3 regions of the Actinopolymorpha sp. B9G3 genome follow, and region 3 is predicted to be linked to each of the others. Evidence: predicted binding sites of a transcription regulator. Region 3 holds the regulator's gene; each other region holds the start of a gene.
What was found. Region 3 encodes LexA, which represses DNA repair genes until DNA is damaged. Its sites were predicted from a motif close to TCGAACANNTGTTCGA; they were not measured.
Positions count from the first base shown of each region.

Region 1: a site for LexA is predicted at 4,186-4,201, ahead of ABNF93_RS25810 (beta-glucosidase). Genes of this name have one in related genera too.
Region 2: a site for LexA is predicted at 2,145-2,160, ahead of ABNF93_RS29880 (Rv2578c family radical SAM protein). Genes of this name have one in related genera too.

Region 1 is NZ_JBEEAB010000017.1:160,524-167,156, reverse strand. It holds gene ABNF93_RS25840 (helix-turn-helix domain-containing protein) at 1-309, opposite strand, end outside; gene ABNF93_RS25835 (GNAT family N-acetyltransferase) at 588-1,175, shown strand; gene ABNF93_RS25830 (isochorismatase family protein) at 1,273-1,827, shown strand; partial or broken gene ABNF93_RS35020 (mycothiol transferase) at 1,869-1,982, shown strand; gene ABNF93_RS25825 (hypothetical protein) at 2,025-2,411, opposite strand; gene ABNF93_RS25820 (HAD family hydrolase) at 2,458-3,207, opposite strand; gene ABNF93_RS25815 (LuxR C-terminal-related transcriptional regulator) at 3,326-4,066, shown strand; gene ABNF93_RS25810 (beta-glucosidase) at 4,311-6,633, shown strand, end outside.
Region 2 is NZ_JBEEAB010000026.1:33,843-40,475, reverse strand. It holds gene metK (methionine adenosyltransferase) at 1-902, opposite strand, end outside; gene ABNF93_RS29885 (4a-hydroxytetrahydrobiopterin dehydratase family protein) at 1,328-2,041, opposite strand; gene ABNF93_RS29880 (Rv2578c family radical SAM protein) at 2,169-3,326, shown strand; gene ABNF93_RS29875 (hypothetical protein) at 3,373-3,648, opposite strand; gene coaBC (bifunctional phosphopantothenoylcysteine decarboxylase/phosphopantothenate--cysteine ligase CoaBC) at 3,721-4,968, opposite strand; gene rpoZ (DNA-directed RNA polymerase subunit omega) at 4,979-5,269, opposite strand; gene gmk (guanylate kinase) at 5,272-5,841, opposite strand; gene mihF (integration host factor, actinobacterial type) at 5,888-6,208, opposite strand; gene ABNF93_RS29850 (hypothetical protein) at 6,416-6,633, opposite strand, start outside.
Region 3 is NZ_JBEEAB010000002.1:566,301-572,933, forward strand. It holds gene ABNF93_RS05700 (S9 family peptidase) at 127-1,974, opposite strand; gene ABNF93_RS05705 (ATP-dependent DNA helicase) at 2,036-4,312, shown strand; gene ABNF93_RS05710 (hypothetical protein) at 4,313-5,167, opposite strand; gene lexA (transcriptional repressor LexA) at 5,211-5,948, opposite strand; gene ABNF93_RS05720 (LysM peptidoglycan-binding domain-containing protein) at 6,315-6,633, shown strand, end outside.

The DNA.
Region 1 (6,633 bases), on a different contig from region 3:
AGGCGTGATCTGGCCGACGTAGAAGACTCGTGCGGTTCTCCCGTAGAAGCGTTCCTCTTGTCCCCGGATGGTGCGCGTTCGTACGACCTTGAGCATCCCGGCGTCGGTCAGGAGATCGACGTGATAGGCGACCGTGCTCTTTGGGCGCTTTACCGCAGAGGCTAGTTCTTGCACCGAGGCCGCCCTCTCGAGCAGTAGTTCGAGCAGGGTGCCGCGGAAGGAGTCGAACATCGCCTTGAGCTCCTGGGTGGACGTGACGATGCGCACGTCGTCGAGCTCGTAGTCCGGCACCTGCTGACTGGTCGACATTTCTCGATTACTCCGCTACTGTGACTGCTCGAAATATCTGGATTAGTTTCGCGGCCAGGCTACGCGTCGCGGCACGAAACGATCAACTACACGCGATAAGCGCCAGGCGAGGGATCTCGTGACCGGCGAGGGCGGATGGGAATCGAGGCTGGACATGGTTGTCGTGGATGTGGAACACGTTGGAGGGTCTTCCTGGGAACCGGCGGCGTCGAGGATCGAGTGCGCCGGACGTCGGCCGCACCCGGCGAAACGCTGCCTGACCTCGGATGAGGTGCCGAATGCCTGACAGGACGGCGGCCAAGCCATACACCGTCCGCCCGCTCGATGCGTCGACATGGGATGCCTTCGCGGAGTTGGTCGAGCGTAACGGTGGGGTATTCGGCGGATGCTGGTGCATGGGCGGTCACCCCGAGGCCGCGCAGGAAGGCCTGGACAAACGCGCCGCGAAGGAAGAGCGCGTACGCACGGGCCGAGCCCATGCCGCGCTGGTATTCGATGCCGAAGGCGTTGCCCAAGGTTGGGCGCGTTACGGCAGCCTCGAAGAGCTGCCGGGAATCAGTCACCGGCGCGCGTATGAGCAGGATCCACCACCGCGGCCAGACTGGCGCATCAGCTGTTTCTACGTCGACAAGCGTCACCGCCAGCAGGGCGTCGCCCGGGCCGCCCTCGAAGGGGCGCTCGACCAGATCGCGCGGGCAGGCGGAGGGCTCGTCGAGGCGATCCCTGAGGTGACCACCGGGCGCACGGCGCATGGCCGGTTCCTGTTCAACGCGACGGTCGAGCTGTTCGAGCAGAACGGATTCCAGCGCGTACGCCAGGTCGGCAAGCACGCATGGATCGTCACCCGCGTCCTCGACCCCGCCTGACCTCCGTCGAGGTCACACCAGGCCCCGGCCCGAGCATCCGGATCCGCCCACAGTTATCCATCTGGCCAGAGCCCGTTCGACGAGCAAGGAGATCGCTATGACCACCCTGTCAGATCGACCCAACACCGCTTTGATGGTGATCGACGTCCAGAACGGCGTGGTGGCCGATGCGTACGAGCGCGACAGCGTCGTCGCCAACATCGGCACACTCGTCGACCGGGCTCGCGAAGAGGGCGTCGCCATCGTGTGGGTTCAGCACTCCTCCGAGCAGATGAGGAAGGGCAGTGACTCCTGGGCGTACGTCTCGGAGCTGACGCGCCAGGAGCCAGAACCGTTGGTGCACAAGACATTCGCCGATTCCTTCGAAGACACCGACCTCGAGGACGTACTGGCCAAGGCTGGTGTCGGACGCCTGGTCGTGACAGGAGCGCAGACGGACGAGTGCATCCGGTCTACGATCCACGGCGCCTTTGTACGTGGCTACGACGTGACTCTCGTCGGCGACGCGCACACAACGGAGGATCTGAGCCCGTGGGGTGCTCCACCGCCGGACAAGGTCATCTCGCATACGAACCTCTATTGGCAGAACCACTCGGCGCCCGGCCGCACTGCCGGAGTCACGGAAACAAAGGACGTGACGTTCAGCGGCTGAAGGGCCGGCATCGGAGCGAGCCGACTGTCAAACGAACCGGCATGCTGCGCCGACGGCATCCACCGTCGAAGACGACCCTGGCCGGCTTGATCAAGCACATGGCCTCAGTCGAGGAGTGCTGGACCGCGGACGCTCAAGGTCGTAAACCCGACCTGCCGTGGGATCCGGCCGAAGCCGAGGAGGACTGGGACTGGAACTCAGCGGTCACCTTCGCGACCAGCCTGTCCGTGACCAAGCCCTTCACCGGACGCGTCGTCGTCTTCGGTTCGGCATCCGGAGAGGCCAGCCTCACGACCCACGACCTGGTCTTCGCCCACCAGGTACAGGTCAAGGGACCGCACATAGGCGCATTGGCGACCGCGGCGCCTTCCATCTACCGAGGTCTGCTCGATGAGATCGAAACGCTCATTGAGCAAGGCGTGTATATCCCCGGCACTCCACACATTCATCCCCTCAGCGACGGCCCGGCCGTGCTCCAAGAACTTGAAGCGGGCGTGACGCACGGCAAGCATGCCCTCGACCCAACGCGATGGGGTGAGCATTGTGAGCCATCGCAACGCTCCGCTGTCGGAACGCTTGGACACTGCCACCCTCGTTCACCCGAACGCTGGCTCGTCGACGGGCGACAGCTCAGAACCCGCGCCGGGACGACGAATCAACGCCGCGGAGCAGCTCGACCAGCGGCATGTCGGCCATGGAGGTCAGCACCATGTCGGCGTCGTGGAGGGGGAGCTGCCTTGTCATCGCGTTGGGGACGACGACGCAGGACAGTCCGGCCGCCCTCGCCGCCGCCAGTCCGTTGGGGGAGTCTTCCAGGGCGATCGCCCGCTCCGGCGCGACGCCGAGTGCCTCGACGGCGACCTGGTAGAGCGCCGGGTCCGGCTTGGTCCTGCGTACGTCCTCGGACGTCTTGACGGTGTCGAAGTGCTCGGTCAGGCCGAGCCGGCGCAGGTGCCCGTCGACCCAGCTCAGCGGGGAGCTGGACGCCAACCCGATCTTGAGGCCGTGTTCTCGCGCGTCCCGGAGATACGCCTCCACGCCGGGCAGGATCGGGTTGGCCGCGATCAGCTCGTGGACGCGGGCCCGCTTGGCGGTACGGATGGCTGTCCGGTCGACGCTTCGGCCGCTCAGGTCGGCGAGATGGGCGTACGGATCCCAGCCGTGATCGGAGCTGCCGATGCACTGCGCCCAGATCTCGATCTCCAGTACGGCGTCATGGGCGGCGAAGATCTCCTGCCACGCCTGGAACTCCGGTACCTCGGTGTCGAGGATGAGCCCGTCGAAGTCGAACACCAGGGCCTCGAAAACCGGGGCCTCGAACGCCGGCATGGGTCGCGGTTCAGCCGGGCCGTCACCGTCCTGCACCTCAGATCTCTCCACGACGACCATTCTGGGTTGTCGTAGGTCCGACGTGGTCGACGACCCGCGGAGGCGCCCTCGGATGCCCCGGGCGTCGAGGGGGAGGTAATTGCCCGGGCGGGCCACCTAGGCTCCGGGCATGGCAGCGCGCGACAACCGTCGGGAGCCCCGGCCACGTGGCCGCCCGCCGCACCCTGACGTGCTGACGCCCACCGAGTGGGCGGTCCTGCTGAAGGTCCGGGAAGGGCTAGGTAACGCCGAGATCGCCCAGATCCGCGGATGTCGCGTCGACACCGTGAAGTACCACGTCGCGAACATCGTCGGGAAGCTGCAGCTCACCGACCGGGCAGCCCTGCAGCGCTGGTCCGGCCGACCACTCGGGGACGAGCCAGGGCCCGGGATCGACCTCGCCCGGGCCGAGAGGAGACAGAAGATGGCCACCACGACCGCACCAGGCACGCTCACCGGGATCGCACCGATGTTCCTCGTCGACGACGTGGCGAGGACCGCCGAGTGGTACCGCGACCACCTGGGTTTCGACATCGGCGACTACCTCCGCGAGGACCACGCGCATGGCCGAATGCACGAGAGCCTCGGTGAGCCCGTCTTCGCGATCCTGCACCGCGACGGCCAGCGGGTGATGCTGGGGCGGACGACGGAGCGCGGCAGGGGCGTGCACTCCAACCAGGACTTCAAGAAGATGTCCTGCGACGCGTACTTCTGGGTCGAGGACGTCGAGGCGTTGTACGCCTATGCGAAGGCGGCCCGCGTGACCTTCCTGCAGGACCTGCACGACCGGTACTACGGCCTGCGCGAGTTCCAGCTCAGGGACTGCGACGGTCGGGTTCTCACCTTCGGCGGAGACCTGCCTGGCAGCTGAGCAGTCCCTGACGTGGACGGAGCTGGGTTCCTCCTGTTTGGGAGAAACACCTGGAGCGCGGTCGTCGTCCGGCTGACATTCAGAACGTTGGCCTCGGGACGGCATCGGATCAGGCATTGGCGACAACCCGTTCGAACCCGTCGATCCCTTACCCGGTTGGACTGTCCTACGTCCGGCGCCCCTGGTGACGTGACCCCAGGGCCGGCCATACTCGAAGGCCCGCGTCCCAGAAGGAGTCCACGTCATGCAGATCGAGGCCATGGAGATCGAGTCCGCCGTTGACAAGGCGCTCGCGCGCCTGGACCTCGCGACGAAGGCGAGCCTGCTTGCCGGCAAGGACGTCTGGTCGCTCCCGGCTGTGCCCGAGATCGGGTTGAAGTCGCTGGTGATGTCCGACGGGCCGATCGGCGTACGCGGAACCCGGTGGACGCCCGACGACCCGTCGATCGCGCTGCCCAGCCCCACCGCGCTCGCGGCGACCTGGGATCCGGAGCTGGCCCGGCGTGTCGGGCGGCTGCTCGCCCAGGAGGCGCGCCGCAAGGGCGTGCACCTGCTGCTGGCGCCGACGGTCAACCTGCACCGGAGCCCGCGCGGTGGTCGGCATTTCGAGGCGTACTCCGAGGATCCGTTCCTCACCGGCCGGATCGGGGTGGGCTACGTCGCGGGTGTGCAGGACGGCGGCGTCGGTGTGACCGTCAAGCACTATGTGGCGAACGACTCCGAGACCGACCGGTTCACCGTCGACGTGCGCGCGTCGGACCGGGCGCTGCGCGAGCTCTACCTCGCGCCGTTCGAGGCGATCGTGCGCGAGGCCGGCGCCTGGGGTGTGATGACGGCATACAACAAGGTCGACGGCACGACGATGACCGAGCACGACGGGCTGGTGAACGGCGTGCTGAAGGGCGAATGGGGCTTCGACGGGGTGAATGTCTCCGACTGGACCGCGGCCCGCGACACCGTGGGTGCGGCGCTCGGTGGTTTGGACGTCGCGATGCCCGGGCCGCGGACCGTCTTCGGCGAGGCACTGGCGCGCGCCGTCGAGGAGGGCAGGGTGCCCCTGACCGTCGTCGACGAGGCCTGCCGCCGGGTGCTGCGGCTGGCGGCGCGGGTGGGTCTGCTCGCGGGCGCGGGACCTGTCGTGGCGCCCGAAGCGCTCCCGGAACCGGTCGACGGCGAGGGCCTCGCGCGTGAGGCGGCGAGCCGGTCGTTCGTCCTGCTCCGTAACGACGGCCTGCTCCCGCTGGACCCGGGCCGGCTCACGCGAGTGGCGGTCATCGGTGCGGCCGCGGCCGAGGCGCGCGTCCTCGGCGGTGGTTCGGCACAGGTGTTCCCGGAGCGGGTCGTCTCGCCGCTCGACGGTCTCCGGGCGGTCCTGCCCGAGGTGACGTACGCCGTCGGCGCGGATCCGCGGACCAAGCTCGCTCCCGCGGCCGGCGACTTCGGGCTGCACGCGGTGTTCCGGGCCGCCGACGGCACGGTCCTCGGTACGCAACCGCTCCAGGACGGCTCTGCCCGCTGGCTGGGCGACCTGCCGGACGGAGTAGACCTCGCGGCCCTGGACAGCGTCGAGGTCGCGGGCGAGTTCACACCAGCCATCGCTGGCACCCACCGGTTCGGGATCGCCGGTGTGGGGGACTACCGGCTCGTCGTCGACGGTGTGGAGCGGTTCGCCGGCCGGCTGGAGGCCGACAGCGACGATCCTGGCGCGGCGCTACTGAACCCGCCGGAGCTGCGCTTCGACGTCGACCTCTCGTCCGGACGTCCGGTCCAGGTGTCGCTGACCCACCGGGTCGCCCGTGCCGAGGACCGCGACGAGGGTGCGTTCATCACGTTCCGGCTCGGCCATGCCACTCCGACGCCTCCGGCGGACGCGCTGATCGAGCAGGCCGCTGCGGCTGCCGGAACCGCGGACGTCGCGATCGTCGTGGTGGGAACGACCGAGGAGGTCGAGTCGGAGGGTTTCGACCGGTCGAGCCTCGCGCTCCCCGGACGTCAGGACGAGCTGGTCCGGAAGGTCGCGGCCGCCAACGCACGCACGGTGGTCGTCGTCAACGCCGGCTCGCCGGTGGAGATGCCGTGGCGCGACGAGGTGGCGGCCGTCCTGCTGGTCTGGTTCCCGGGCCAGGAGGCCGGCGCGGCCCTGGCCGACGTACTCACGGGAGTCGCCGAGCCCGGCGGGCGGCTGCCGACCACCTGGCCGGTGGCCGCGGCCGATTGCCCCATCCTCGACGTCGAGCCGGTCGCCGGTGTGCTGGCGTACGACGAAGGGATCTTCATCGGATACCGCGCATGGCAACGCCGGGAGGGCCCCGCCCCGGCGTACTGGTTCGGGCACGGTCTCGGTTACACCGACTGGTCGTACGACACCATCGACGTACGACCGGCGAGCGATCCGGATCTCGCCGAGGTGACAGTCGGCGTCCGCAACACCGGCACCCGGGCCGGCCGGGAGGTCGTCCAGGTCTACCTCGCGGCCGAGGCGCCCGAACCCGAGCGGCCCGCCCGCTGGCTCACCGGTTTCGCGAGCGTCAGCGCGGCGCCGGGAGAAGCCGCCGAGGTGACCGTCA
Region 2 (6,633 bases), on a different contig from region 3:
GCCGCGACGATGGTCTTGGCCACCCATCGCATGGCGTAGGCAGCGGACCGGTCGACCTTTGTCGGGTCCTTGCCGCTGAAGGCGCCACCGCCGTGCCGCGCGTAGCCGCCGTAGGTGTCGACGATGATCTTGCGGCCGGTGAGCCCGGCATCGCCCATCGGTCCCCCGAGCTCGAACCGCCCGGTCGGGTTGACGTAGAGCCGGTAGCTCGACGTGTCGACGTCGAAGTTGCCGAGCACGGGCTCGACCACCTGCGTCCGGATGTCGGGCGTGAGCATGTTGTCGAGGTCGATGTTGGCCGCGTGCTGGGTGGAGACGACGACGGCATCGACGCGGACCGGACGGTCGCCGTCGTACTCGACCGTGACCTGCGTCTTGCCGTCGGGCCGAAGGTAAGGGAGTGTGCCGTCCTTGCGTACGTCGGACAGTCGCTTGGACAGCCGGTGGGCCAGTGTGATGGGCAACGGCATCAGCTCGGGTGTCTCGTCACAGGCGAAGCCGAACATCATGCCCTGGTCGCCTGCACCCTGCTGGTCGATCGGGTCGGTGGAACCGTCCGTGCGTTCCTCCCAGGCACCGTCGACACCCTGGGCGATGTCGGGCGACTGCGTGCCAAGAGCGATGGCCACCCCGCACGACGCACCGTCGAAGCCCTTGTTCGAAGAGTCGTAGCCGATGTCGAGGATGCGATTGCGGACGATCGGGGTGATGGCGGGCTGGGCCTTCGTGGTGACCTCACCGGCAACCACCACGAGGCCGGTGGTCACCAGAGTCTCGACCGCGACCCGACTCAGCGGGTCGTCCCGCAGGAGGGCATCGAGGACTGAATCGCTGATCTGGTCAGCGATCTTGTCCGGGTGACCCTCGGTGACGGACTCGGAGGTGAACAGGCGTCGCGACACGGGCGTCCTTTCTGTTGGCACTGTTCCGTCAGGTGGCACCGTGCCTCCGCGGCGGTGCGAAGGCGCGGACGGCGTCGCCCGCGGTGCGCTGGACCAGCGCGACGAAGGTGTGCTCGTCTTGTGGGTGCAGCCCAGCGTAACGAGAGACACCGGCACTGGCGTACCAATGGGGTGCGTTTCATCCTGAATGCCGCCGGCCGAATGCTGAGCGTGACGACACCTTCAGTGGTCCGGTTGGTACGAATCGTGAGGAAATCAGCGAAGCCAGGCGGACCGGCGAGAGGGACCACACCGGCCCGGTCCACACGTCAGCGTGGGAGAAAATGTCGAACGCGGCCGTTCGAGAGGTGAGACACGACGACCGGAGACCTCTGGAAACCACGACTCGCGCGGGACCACACGACGGCTGGGCCGCCGGAATCGACCTAGCCGTCCCGTCCTTGCCACGTGCAGACGCAGGCCTCGTTGCCTTCGGGGTCGGCCAGCACCCAGAAGGCCGGCGCGGCCGCATCGGAGAGCACCCTGCCGCCTGCGTCCATCGCAGCCTGGATCCGAGCCGCCGCCTCGTCGTGTGGGACCGAGACGTCGAGATGGATGCGGTTGCGCTGGGGGCGTGGCGCGTCCATCTGCTGAAACCAGATCGCGGGACCCTGGCCGATCGGATCGACGAGCGGGTCCTGCGGACCTGACGCGCCAGGCTCGTCGGCGTATCCCATCACCGCCTTCCAGAAGGGGCGGATCAGCGCGATGTCGAGCGCGTCGATTCCGAGCTCCACGAGCTGGACCGATCGTGGCGCGTCCGTACCGACGTCCGGGGTCGTGGACAGCTGCAGCTCACCTACAGTCGACGAGATGCGGCCGGCCAGTTCGATCTCGCGCGACGTGATCGAGGCCGTGGCCGACGACTGCAGGGACAGCACCACGCGGAAGCGCCGCACGTCGATCGTCAGGCGACCGTCGACGTCGCCACCACAGGCGTCGACCACGGTGGCCGCGACCCTGGCCGCCTCGGCGAGCGACCGCACCTGGATCGAGGTGCGCACCACCCCGAGGACATAGCGCCATCCCCACCCGCTCACTGCAGCGGAGATCTCCTGGCGGGTGAGTACTTGGCCCGCGGCGTCGGAAGGTTCGTCCATGCGGCGCATCCTGGCACCAGGCACCGACGCCGGACGGACACCGCGTGAGCGGCGTCCCGGCTCCTGACGGCGGGATTCACCCGAGTCGGCGTTGGACAAGTGCTCGTACGTGTGTTCGAATGCCTGTGTGCGCTGGGACAACCTCACGTTCGCCGACCCCGAAGGTCGCGACCTCACCGACAGCTCGGTCGGAAGCGGCAGTCCCCACCAGAACGGTGCCGGCTCAGCCACCGGACCGGCCATCCGCAACGCGCCGGCCGACGCTCTTCCCTTCGCTCTCCCGGGCGCGGTGACGCGTACCTTCGACACGCCGGGCTTCGCCGGGATGACGTTCTACGAGATCCGGGCGAGGTCGGTCATCAACAGGGTGCCGGGGCGCTCCCGGGTGCCGTTCGAGTGGACGATCAACCCCTACCGCGGCTGCTCCCATGCGTGCACCTACTGCTTCGCCCGCAATACCCACACCTACCTCGACCTCGACGCCGGACGTGACTTCGACACCAAGGTGATCGTCAAGGTCAATGCAGGTGAGCTCGTACGCCGGGAGTTGGCGGCACCGAAGTGGCGTGGCGACCACATCGCGATGGGCACCAACGTCGACTGCTACCAGCGCGCCGAGGGGCGCTACCAGCTGATGCCGCAGATCATCAGTGCGCTGCGCGACTTCCGCAATCCCTTCTCGATCCTCACCAAGGGGACGCTGATCCTGCGCGACCTTCCTCTGCTCCGCGAGGCCGCGGAGGTGACAGCTGTCGGACTGTCGTTCTCGGTCGGCTTCGTCGATGACGCGCTGTGGCGCTCGGTCGAACCCGGGACGCCGAGCCCGCGCCGTCGCCTCGATGCCGTCCGTACGCTGACCGACGCCGGCTTCACCGTAGGTGTCCTGATGGCGCCGATCCTGCCGTTCCTCACCGACACCGACGAGTCCATCGACGCGACCGTCGCGGCGATCGCCGAGTCCGGTGCGGCCAGCGTCACTCCCCTGCTCCTGCACCTGCGCCCCGGTGCCCGCGAGTGGTACGCCGCCTGGTTGGACCAGGCGTTTCCGCACCTGGCACCGCGCTACCGCGCGCTCTACCGGCGAGGTTCGTACCTGCCGAAGGACTACCAGCACGACGTGACCGAGCGGGTCAAGAAGGCCGTGAGCCGGCACGGCATGGACAAGGCCGAGCGCAACCGGGCGCGCCAGGTGCCGGCATCACCCACGGAGGCGAGAGCGCTCGCGGCCGCGACCCCGAGCCGGCCGAGTGGGGCGGACGAACCCGAGCAGCTCACCCTGCTCTGAGGCATCGCCTGGTCGAGCAGCAGGCACCGACGGCGACGTCCGGCGTCTAGCGCCTGCTCGCAGTGGGGCTCGGCGATGGTCCTGGCTCGCCGGCGCCGCGACCGTCGATGGCGAGGTTGAACACGCCGACGAGATAGGCGACCAGCAGAACGACGATGACCACGGAGGCGCGGAACGACAACCACTTGTTCCGACGCATCGTGCGGACGCCCGTGCGGGCGAGCTTGTGATCGGCGACCGCGCGCCGGCTGTGTTGCCATCGCTTGCCGGCTCCGAACGCGATGACGACGCCGAGTAGCGCCAATCCCACTGTGAGAGCCATCCGCCGCATGATAACGATCAGTGGGCGGCCGATACAGGTTCGGGTGCTGCCGTGGTTGCCGGTGCCGGACGCTCAGCTCGACCAGCGTTGGACAACGAGGTCCCAGATCCGGTGTGCCAGCGCGTCCTTGGGCCCGCGGGGAACCTGCGTCTCCGGCCCGCCGGCGTCGAGGATGACGGCCTCGTTGTCAGGTTCCTCGAACCCCCGACCGGCACCCACCTCGTTGACCACGAGGAGGTCGCAGCCCTTGCGGGCGAGCTTCGTACGCCCGTGCTCCAGCGCCGTTCCATGTGCGTCGCCAGTCTCTGCGGCGAACCCCACGACCACGAGACCCGGGCGCGGTCGATCGTGGGAGATCTCGGCGAGCACGTCGGGATTCTGCACGAGCTCGATCGTGGGTGCGGAGACGTCGTCGGTCTTCTTGATCTTGTGATCGGCGTACGCGGCCGGCCGGAAGTCAGCGGGTGCTGCGGCCATCACCAGCGCATCCGCGTCGCGGACCGCCGCGAGCACGGCGTCACGCAGGTCCCGCACCGACACCACTGGGACGACCTTGACGCCGGCCGGGTCCGGGAGGGTGCTGTTGGCCGACACCAACGTGACGATCGCTCCGCGGGCCGCGGCGGTGCGGGCGAGTGCGTAGCCCTGGCGGCCGGACGAACGATTGCCGAGGAAACGCACCGGGTCGAGGAACTCGCGGGTGCCACCGGCGCTCACAACGACATGGCGCCCGGCCAGGTCAAGGTCGAGTACGCCCCCGCCGCGGGAGAGCACCGTCTGGCACACCTCGAAGAGCTGCTCCGGCTCCGGCAACCGGCCCTTGCCGGTGTCGGCGCCGGTCAGGCGTCCCTCGGCCGGCTCCACCACCAGGGCACCGCGGGCACGCAACGTCGCGACATTGGCCTGCGTCGCCGCGTGCTCCCACATCTCGGTGTGCATCGCCGGCGCATAGACGATCGGGCAGCGGGCCGTCAGCAGTGTCGACGTCAACAGGTCGTCGGCGAGCCCATGCGCGGCCTTGGCGAGCAGGTCGGCGGTGGCCGGAGCGACCACCACGAGGCCGGCCTCCTGGCCCAGGCGCACGTGCGGAACCTCGTGCACGTCGTCCCACACCTGGGTGTGGACGGGCTGGTGGGACAGAGCGGCCCAGGTCGGCGCGCCGACGAAGCGCAACGCACTCTCGGTCGGGACGACCCGCACGGGATGGCCGGACTCGACCAACAGACGGAGCAGGGAGCAGGCCTTGTAGGCCGCGATGCCCCCGGTGACGCCGAGGACCACCGGTGCGGACGGAACGGCCGCTGACGAGGCCACGGTCATGGGGCCACGGTCAGGACGCGGCCGGCGGTGCCTCGTCCGTTGGCTCGATGTCCTCGACCGAGAGAAGGTTCTCGTTGATCTCGCGGAGCGCGATCGAGAGCGGCTTCTCCTGGACGTGGGTATCGACCAGTGGTCCGACGTACTCGAGCAGGCCCTCGCCCAGCTGGGCGTAGTAGGCGTTGATCTGGCGAGCGCGCTTGGCGGAGAACAAGACCAACTTGTACTTCGAGTCGGTCTTCTGGAGCAGGTCGTCGATGGGCGGGTAGGTGATGCCCTCGGCCGCTGGCTGGGTGCCGGACACGCTCATGCCTCCGAAGAGTTGGGGTGGGAGCTGATTAAGGCTACCAACTCTTCCGCCGCAGTATGGACATCGGTATTGACAACCGTGACGTCGAACTCCTTCTCCGCCGCAATCTCAGCGCGCGCGGTCTCGAGCCGGCGCGCCTGCTCCTCGGCGGTCTCCGTCCCGCGACCGGTGAGGCGGTGTACCAGTTCGTCCCAGTCTGGTGGGGCCAAAAAGACGAAAAGCGCCTCCGGCATGGTCTTCCGCACCTGCCTTGCACCCTGCAGGTCGATCTCCAGTAGCGCCGGCCGGCCCGAGGCGAGCATGTCCAGTACCGCACGCCGAGGGGTGCCGTAGCGGGCGTGGCCGTGAACGACGGCCCATTCGAGCAGCTCGCCCTCGGCGACCATCCGGTCGAACTCCTCATCGGAGACGAACCAGTAGTGCAGCCCCTGAATCTCACCCGGCCGAGGCCGCCGGGTGGTCGCGGACACAGAAATCCAGATCTCTGGGTGATGCCTGCGGATATCTGCCGCAACTGTGCCTTTGCCGACCGCGGTGGGACCCGCAAGCACCGTGAGCCTCGCCAACCGGGCATCAGTGGCGGGAGCCTCGGGGGTCCCCTCCTGCACGGTTTCAGGATTCGCCGAACTCACGCTTCAGCGCAGCCACTTGGTTGGCTCCGAGCCCGCGCACGCGGCGAGTCTCGGAAATACCGATGCGTTCCATGATCTGGCGTGCCCGCACCTTGCCCACGCCGGGCATCGCGCAGAGCAGGTCGTGGACCCGCATCTTGCCGATCACTTCGTTGGAGTCCTGCCCTGCGCCGACGACCTCGCCCAGCGAGGCGCCGGAATTCTTGAGGCGGTTCTTCACCTCGGCACGCTCCCGGCGGGCCTCTGCGGCCTTTTCCAGGGCGGCCTGGCGAGCTTCGGGGGTCAGGTGAGGTAGCGGCACGGACGGTCACCTCGAGGCTGTGCGACGGGTCGTAGGTGCGGCGATTCTTCCTGGACGGACATATCGCCCGCTCAGCGGGGTCCACCCCTGCCCTCGCCAACTGCCACGACACCTGCAGGAGCGCTGCTCGACCTCGCCGAACGTGCACGATGAAGGCGAACCTACCCAGGTCAGACCTACTCAGCAAACAGGGGTCGCCGCTACGCGCTAGGAGACCTCCAGGTTGCACCGCTGCTTCGCGTCGACGGACACGGCGTTCACGGCTTCCTCGGCCGCCTGGCGGTTCTGCTCCAACTGCGCCTTGTCGGCGTTGCCCGGATCGTCCATGGCTTGACGGGTGGCCTTCATCGTGGTCGAGAGGGTGACCCAGTGCTCCTTGATCTCGTCCGGTGCGGCATCGGCGGCCTTGTCCAGTTGCTTCGACA
Region 3 (6,633 bases):
TCGGGCAGATGGCGGCCGGGCAGGCGGTGTCGCGTGGTGGGCCGTCACACGGGCGGCCGGATGGCGGTCTGGCGGCCGGAGTGGCGTAGTGGGTCCGCAACCGGGACCACGCGCTGGGAGGCTGGCTCAGCCCTCCGAACGCCCGCCCAGGTGCTCGGCCAGGAACCGCTCGGCCGCCGCGTAGTAGACCTCGCGGTTCTCCGGCCGGGCCAGGCCGTGCCCTTCGTCCGGGAAGAGAAGGTATTCGTGCGGAACGCCCTTGCTCTTCAGGGCCTCCACGATCTGCTCCGCTTCGGCCTGTTTGACCCGCGGGTCGTTCGCACCCTGCGCCACCAGGACCGGGATCGAGATGTCCTCGACCCGGGACAGGGGGGAGCGTTCCCAGAGCATGTCCTTCTCGGTCTCGGGGTCGCCGACCTTGGCGTACATCATCGCGACCATCGGCTTCCAGTACGGCGGGACCGCGGCCAGCAAAGTCAGGAGGTTGGACGGGCCGCACATGTCGACCGCACAGCGGAACACGTCGGGTGTGAAGGCGGCACCCGCCAGTGCGGCATACCCGCCGTAGGAACCGCCCATGATCCCGATCCGGTCCGGGTCGATGAACCCCTGCCCGCCGAGGTGTTCGATGGCGTCGAGCAGGTCGGTGTGCATCGTGCGGCCCCACTGCTTGTCGGCGGCGTTCCCGAACGCCTTGCCGTAGCCCGTCGACCCGCGGAAGTTGACCTGCACACATGCGTAGCCGCGGTTGGCGAGCCACTGCGCTTCGGCGTTGTAGCCCCAGGCGTCACGCGCCCATGGACCGCCGTGGACGTTGAGCACCGCGGGAAGGTGCTCGCGTTCGACGTCGGGCGGGAACGTCACGTAGCCGTGGATCTCAAGGCCGTCGCGCGCGGTGAAGGCGAACGGCTCCATGGGCGCGAGGGCGTACCCGCCGAGGTCCGGCTTGTGCGCGAACAGGAACCGGAGCCCGCCCGTCGACCGGTCGTACAGGTAGAAGCGGACCGGGCCGTCGGACGGCATGACCGACACCATCCAGAGCCGGTCGTCGCGTTCGGTGCGGTTGATGCCGAGCTCGCCGTCGATGCCGAGGGAGCTCCGGAGTTGTTCGACGGCCTGGCCGTACGCCTCGTCCAGAAACGTCCAGGACTTGCGATCCTTGTCGAAGATCACGGCCTGCGGCACGCGGGTCTCCGGGTCGAACTCCACGCCGTCCACGTCGTACGCGGAATCGGCGGCGAGCTCAGTCTCCTTGCCCGTCGCGAGGTCGACGCTCACCAGCCGGGCCGCGTTGGCGCCGAGAGAGGAGACGAGGTAAAGCGTGGTGCCGTCGCGGGAGAACCCGACCGGGCTGGTGGTGTTGGCGTCGTCGGCCGGAACCTCCAGCCAGGAATGGAACTCGCCATCCTCGTCGGCGAGGAAGAACACCACACCGCCGTCCTCGGTCACCGAGGCCGCACCCTGGATGGTGAGATCGGTGTCGGCGAGCCAGCCGACGTAGCCGGGATTGTCCCGGATCTTCTCCAGTTCGCCATTGGTGAGGTCCAGGCGGTAGACGTCATGGAGTTCAGGCCTGTCCCTGTTGATGGCGAGCAGCATCGTGGTCGGGTGCCAGCGGTTGTGGCCGAGGACCCGCACCTGCACGTTGTCGTACGGCGTCACACACCGCTCGGCGCCGGACTCCAGGTCGAGCAGGTGCAGGCGCCAGTTCTCGTCGCCGCCCTCGTCCTGCAGGTAGTACAACGTCCGGTCGTCGTGGCAGAAGCCGAAGACCCGGATACCGCGGCCGCGATCACGTGTCACCGGCATCGCCTGGTCCGGTTCGTCGACCGGGCCGACCCAGACGTTGAGCACGCCCTCGTCAGGAGCGAGGTAGCCCAGCCGGGTGCCGTCGGGGGAGACGGTGGGGGTGGCGTACGTCGGATTGCCGAACAGGACCGCGCGGGGGATCAGCGGTACGGCGTCGTAGGTCATGGGCAAATCCCACCACATGAGGGGCCGCCGGCGGGGAACCCGGGCGGTATAACCTCGCGGGATGGCCGAACCAGCGCGGGATTCCCGCGACGCCCCGCCATCGACGTCGGACCGGCCGGATCCCCGCGTGCGTGAGCTGCTCCAGGACGCTGTGACCGCGCTCGCCGGCACCGAGCGGCCCGGACAGGTGGTCATGGCTGAGGCCGTGACGCGCGCGATGGAGCGTGGTGAACACCTGGTCGTGCAGGCCGGAACGGGTACGGGGAAGTCCCTCGCCTATCTCGTTCCGGCGTTCCTGCATCCGGGTGGGGGCGAGCGACGCCCGGTCGTGGTGGCGACGGCCACGCTGGCGCTGCAGGCGCAGCTGGTCGGCCGTGACCTTCCCCAGCTCGTGGATGCGATCGAGAAGCGGCTCGGCCGGCGACCGTCGTACGCCATTTTGAAGGGACGGCACAACTACGCCTGTCTGCACCGGGTTCGTGACGGCGTACCCGACGAGCAGGGAGCCCTGGTCGAGAGAGTCGACACGGGGCCGCTCGGCCGGCAGGTCCTGACGTTGCGGAACTGGGCGAAGAACGAGGCACAGACCGGCGGCAACGGCGACCGCGACGCGGCGCCGACCCACCAGGACCGCGCCTGGGCGCAGGTGGCCGTGTCGTCGCGGGAATGCCTGGGCGCACAGCGCTGCCCCTATGGCGACGAGTGCTTCGCCGAGCGAGCCCGGGAGCGTGCGCTGGCCGCCGACGTGATCGTCACCAACCACGCACTGCTGGCGATCGACGCCCTGGAGAACGTCCCCGTGTTGCCCGACTACGACGTCGCGATCGTCGACGAGGCGCACGAGCTGGCCGCCAGGGTCACGAGCACGGCGTCGGCGGAGCTGGCGCCCGGCATGGTGCAGCGCGCGGCGCGCCGGGCCCGGTCCTTCTGCGACGGCGGCGAAGCCGATCCGTTGGAGGACGCGGGCGAGACCCTGCGCACCGCCCTCGCCTCTGCGGCGCTCGGTCGGGTGGAGTCCCTGGGTGGCGAGCTCGCCGCGGCGGTCGCGCTTGTCCGTGACAGTGCACGTGCGGCCTGGTCGGCGTTCCCTGGGGAGAAGAAGGACCCGGGGGGCGATGCCGAGAAGGAGTCGGGACGCCGCCAGGCGCGGGCCTACGTCGAACAGGTCCGTGACATCGCCGATCGGATCGCGGCGATGTCGCCCCACGACGTCGTGTGGGTGGCCGAACGCGAACGTGGAGGGCCTGAACTGTGTGTGGCGCCGCTGTCCGTGTCGGGCCTGCTGCGGGTGCACCTGATGGCCGAGCGGACGTGCATCCTCACCTCGGCGACGTTGAAGCTGGGCGGCGACTTCGACGCGGCGGCTCGGTCGGTGGGCCTGCGACCGGTCGACCGCCTCCCTGATCCGCCGGAAGGCCACGAACCGGTAGGCGACCAGCCAACAGGTGACGGGCCGGATGGTGACCGCCCAGAAGGTGACCGCCCAGAAGGTGACCGCCCAGAAGGTGACCGCCCAGAAGGTGACCGCCCAGAAGGTGACCGCCCAGACGGAGACCGGTCAGGACGTGCGGCTGGCCGTCACACAGGCGGTGCGAACGCAGAACCCGGCGGCGCTTCCACCGACCCGGCCGCGGCGGCGGGCACGGACGTCGTGGAACCCTTGCCGTGGCGTGCGCTCGATGTCGGTTCGCCGTTCGACTACGGCCGGCAGGCGATCCTCTATGTCGCTCGACGATTGCCGCCGCCGGGGCGTGGTGGCATCTCGGAGCGCACGTTGCAGGAGCTGGCACAGCTCATGGAGGCCTCGGGCGGCGGGACACTCGGCCTCTTCTCGTCCCGCCGCGCCGCGCAGGACGCCGCGGCAGCGGTTCGGGAACGCCTCGGCCTCGAGGTGCTCTGCCAGGGCGAGGGGCAGCTGGCGGAGCTGCATCGCCGGTTCGTGGACGAGCCGCGGACGTCGTTGTTCGGCACCTTGTCGCTCTGGCAGGGACTGGACGTGCCGGGCGACACCTGCCAGCTCGTGGTCATCGACCGCATTCCGTTCCCGCGTCCCGACGACCCGCTCGCCTCGGCCAGGCAGCGCGCCGTCGACGAGGCCGGCGGCAACGGCTTCATGGCGGTGGCGGCGACCCATGCCGCACTGCTGCTCGCCCAAGGCGTCGGCCGGCTGATCCGGCGTTCGTCCGACCGCGGGGTGGTCGCCGTGCTCGATCCCCGGCTGGTCACGGCCCGCTACGGCGGCTTCCTGCGGGCGTCACTGCCACCGATGTGGTTCACGCCCGACCGCGACGTCGCCGTCGGAGCGCTGCAGCGTTTGCGCGCCGCCCGCGACGCCTGATCAGTCCGGCATGCGTACGCAGATCGCGATCGGGGTCTGTTGGCGGCCCTGACCGAACGGGTTGTCCCGGAACAGTTCGCAGAAGAAGCCGGGGCGGCGATCGGTGTCGTGTCCCAATACGTCACGGCCGAGGTCGTTGGAGTCGATGACGACGGTGCCCGCCAGCGTCCCGGCGATGTCCTCGGGGAGCTGGGCAGTCACGGCGTCGGTGATGGCCGTGGCCACCTTGCCAGGGTCCTTGGGCGGAAGCTTCGCCGAGACATTGGACGGGAACGCCGAATAGGACGTCGGGCCGTCGATCGCGTTGACCCGGTGCCCGGCCACGACGTAGAACCATCCGCGCTGGCGGACGGCCTTGCCGACGACACTGGCTGCTGCCGCTGCCAGGATCCTGGGAAGGCCCGCCTCGTTGATCGCCAGCTGCATCGTCCAAGGGCTGCCGAGTCCGATGCCGTGCGGCGTGCGCTGGACCAGCCGGGAGAGGACCCTGGCCGCGGGTCCCGGGTCGATCTCCCAGGTGAAGTAGGACCGTCCCTGCGAGATCGCCACGATCTTCTCGCTCACCACGACGTACCACGGTCCCTCGAAGACCCCGCTGAAGTGGGGACTCTCCGCGACATGGCGCGCGGCATCGCGGACGTAGGCCGTCACGCGGGTCGGCACGTCGTCGCCGCGGGCGAAGAGTTCAGTCTGGAGGGGGATGCGTGCCCATCGCATCCCTTCGACCTCCACGACCAGACTCTTGCCGTCGTTCGGGGCCAACGGCTCCTTCGCCGGCGGTGGATCGTGCGGGACAGCGGACCGCGCGCGGTCAGCTCCTGACGTCGCGTCGGTCCCCGTCGTGGAGTTTGTCATGCTGCTCCCGGTCGTCAGGTGGTGTGCGCGGCACCCTGACAGGTCAGACGCGCCGCAGGACCGCGACGACCTTACCGAGGATCACGGCGTCGTCTCCAGGAATCGGCTCATAGGCCGGGTTGTGCGGCAGCAGCCAGACCTGCTTGCCGCGCCGGCTGTAGGTCTTGACGGTGGCCTCACCGTCGATCATCGCCGACACGATCTCGCCCAGCTCGGCCGTGGGTTGCTGGCGAACCACCACCCAGTCGCCGTCGCAGATGGCCGCCTCGACCATCGAGTCTCCCTTGACCTTGAGCAGGAACAGCTCACCTTCGCCCACCAGCTGACGGGGGAGCGGCATGATCTCCTCGACAGCCTGCTCGGCGAGGATCGGTCCACCGGCGGCGATCCGGCCTACCACGGGCACGAACGCCGGCGTGGGATGAGCGTCACCGCTGTCGGTCTCGTCGTACGTCGTCATCCGGGCACTCGAGACGGCCCGGCGGTGCGTGTCGGGGAACAAGACCTCGAGCGCGCGGGGTCGGTTGGGGTCGCGCCGGATGAACCCCTTGGTCTCGAGGACGCGGAGCTGGTGGGCGACCGATGAGGACGAGGTCAGACCGACGAGCTCGCCGATCTCGCGCATGGCAGGTGGATATCCCCGGTTTTCGACCGACTCGCGGATGACTTCCAGGATTCGGCGCTGCCTGGGCGTGAGGCCGGTGGCGTCCGGCGGCCCGTCGGGCAGTTCGCGCACGGCCGCGGTGGAGGAGTCGCGATCGGACTTCTTCCGCTTGGGCATAGCGGTGTTCTCCTTCCGAGGGTTTCCAGGAAGGGCTCCCGGGTTCCCGCCGGGTGCCCACATCGAGGAGCGTAGGGCCTCCGCCATCCACTTTCAAACATCTGTTCGACGGCGTGTCGCGAGCGTGTCGCGGACCGTGCAGGACGCCGGTCGCGCCCACCCGGCCGATGGGGGGTCTGCCTGGCCGACGTGGGCGGGGCTGGTCCTCTCTTATGGGAGAACCTGTGGCCTCGAACCTATTTTCGACCCTGCGGTCTGGCGGGCTGTCGGTGGGGTGGTGTAGAAAATCGTCCAGACGTTCGATCGAACAGTCGTTCGACGTCGAGCAAGGTCGAGGTTCGTTCCCTCGCCGTAGGAGGTCGGCACATGAGCAGCAGTGCGCCAGTCGTGCACATCGACGAGTTCCGTTCCCGGCGGACCTCTCGGGCGGGCGCGCCCCACCTCCCGGAGGCACTGTCGGGCAGTGGACGGCTCGAGGCGGTCCCCCGCAGGGCCGCCGCCGAGCGCACTCCGGCGCGAGCCCGGCGCGGTCCACGGCCGCGGTTGGTGCGGGCGTGTCATCGAGGGCTGGTGGCGGGTGAGCCCGTGCAGGCGCCGGTCACCCTGACCCGGCGGGGCCGGGTCGCCGTTCTGGTGATGACGCTGGTCTTCCTCGCGCTCGGCGTCCTCGGCTCGGTTGTCCTGT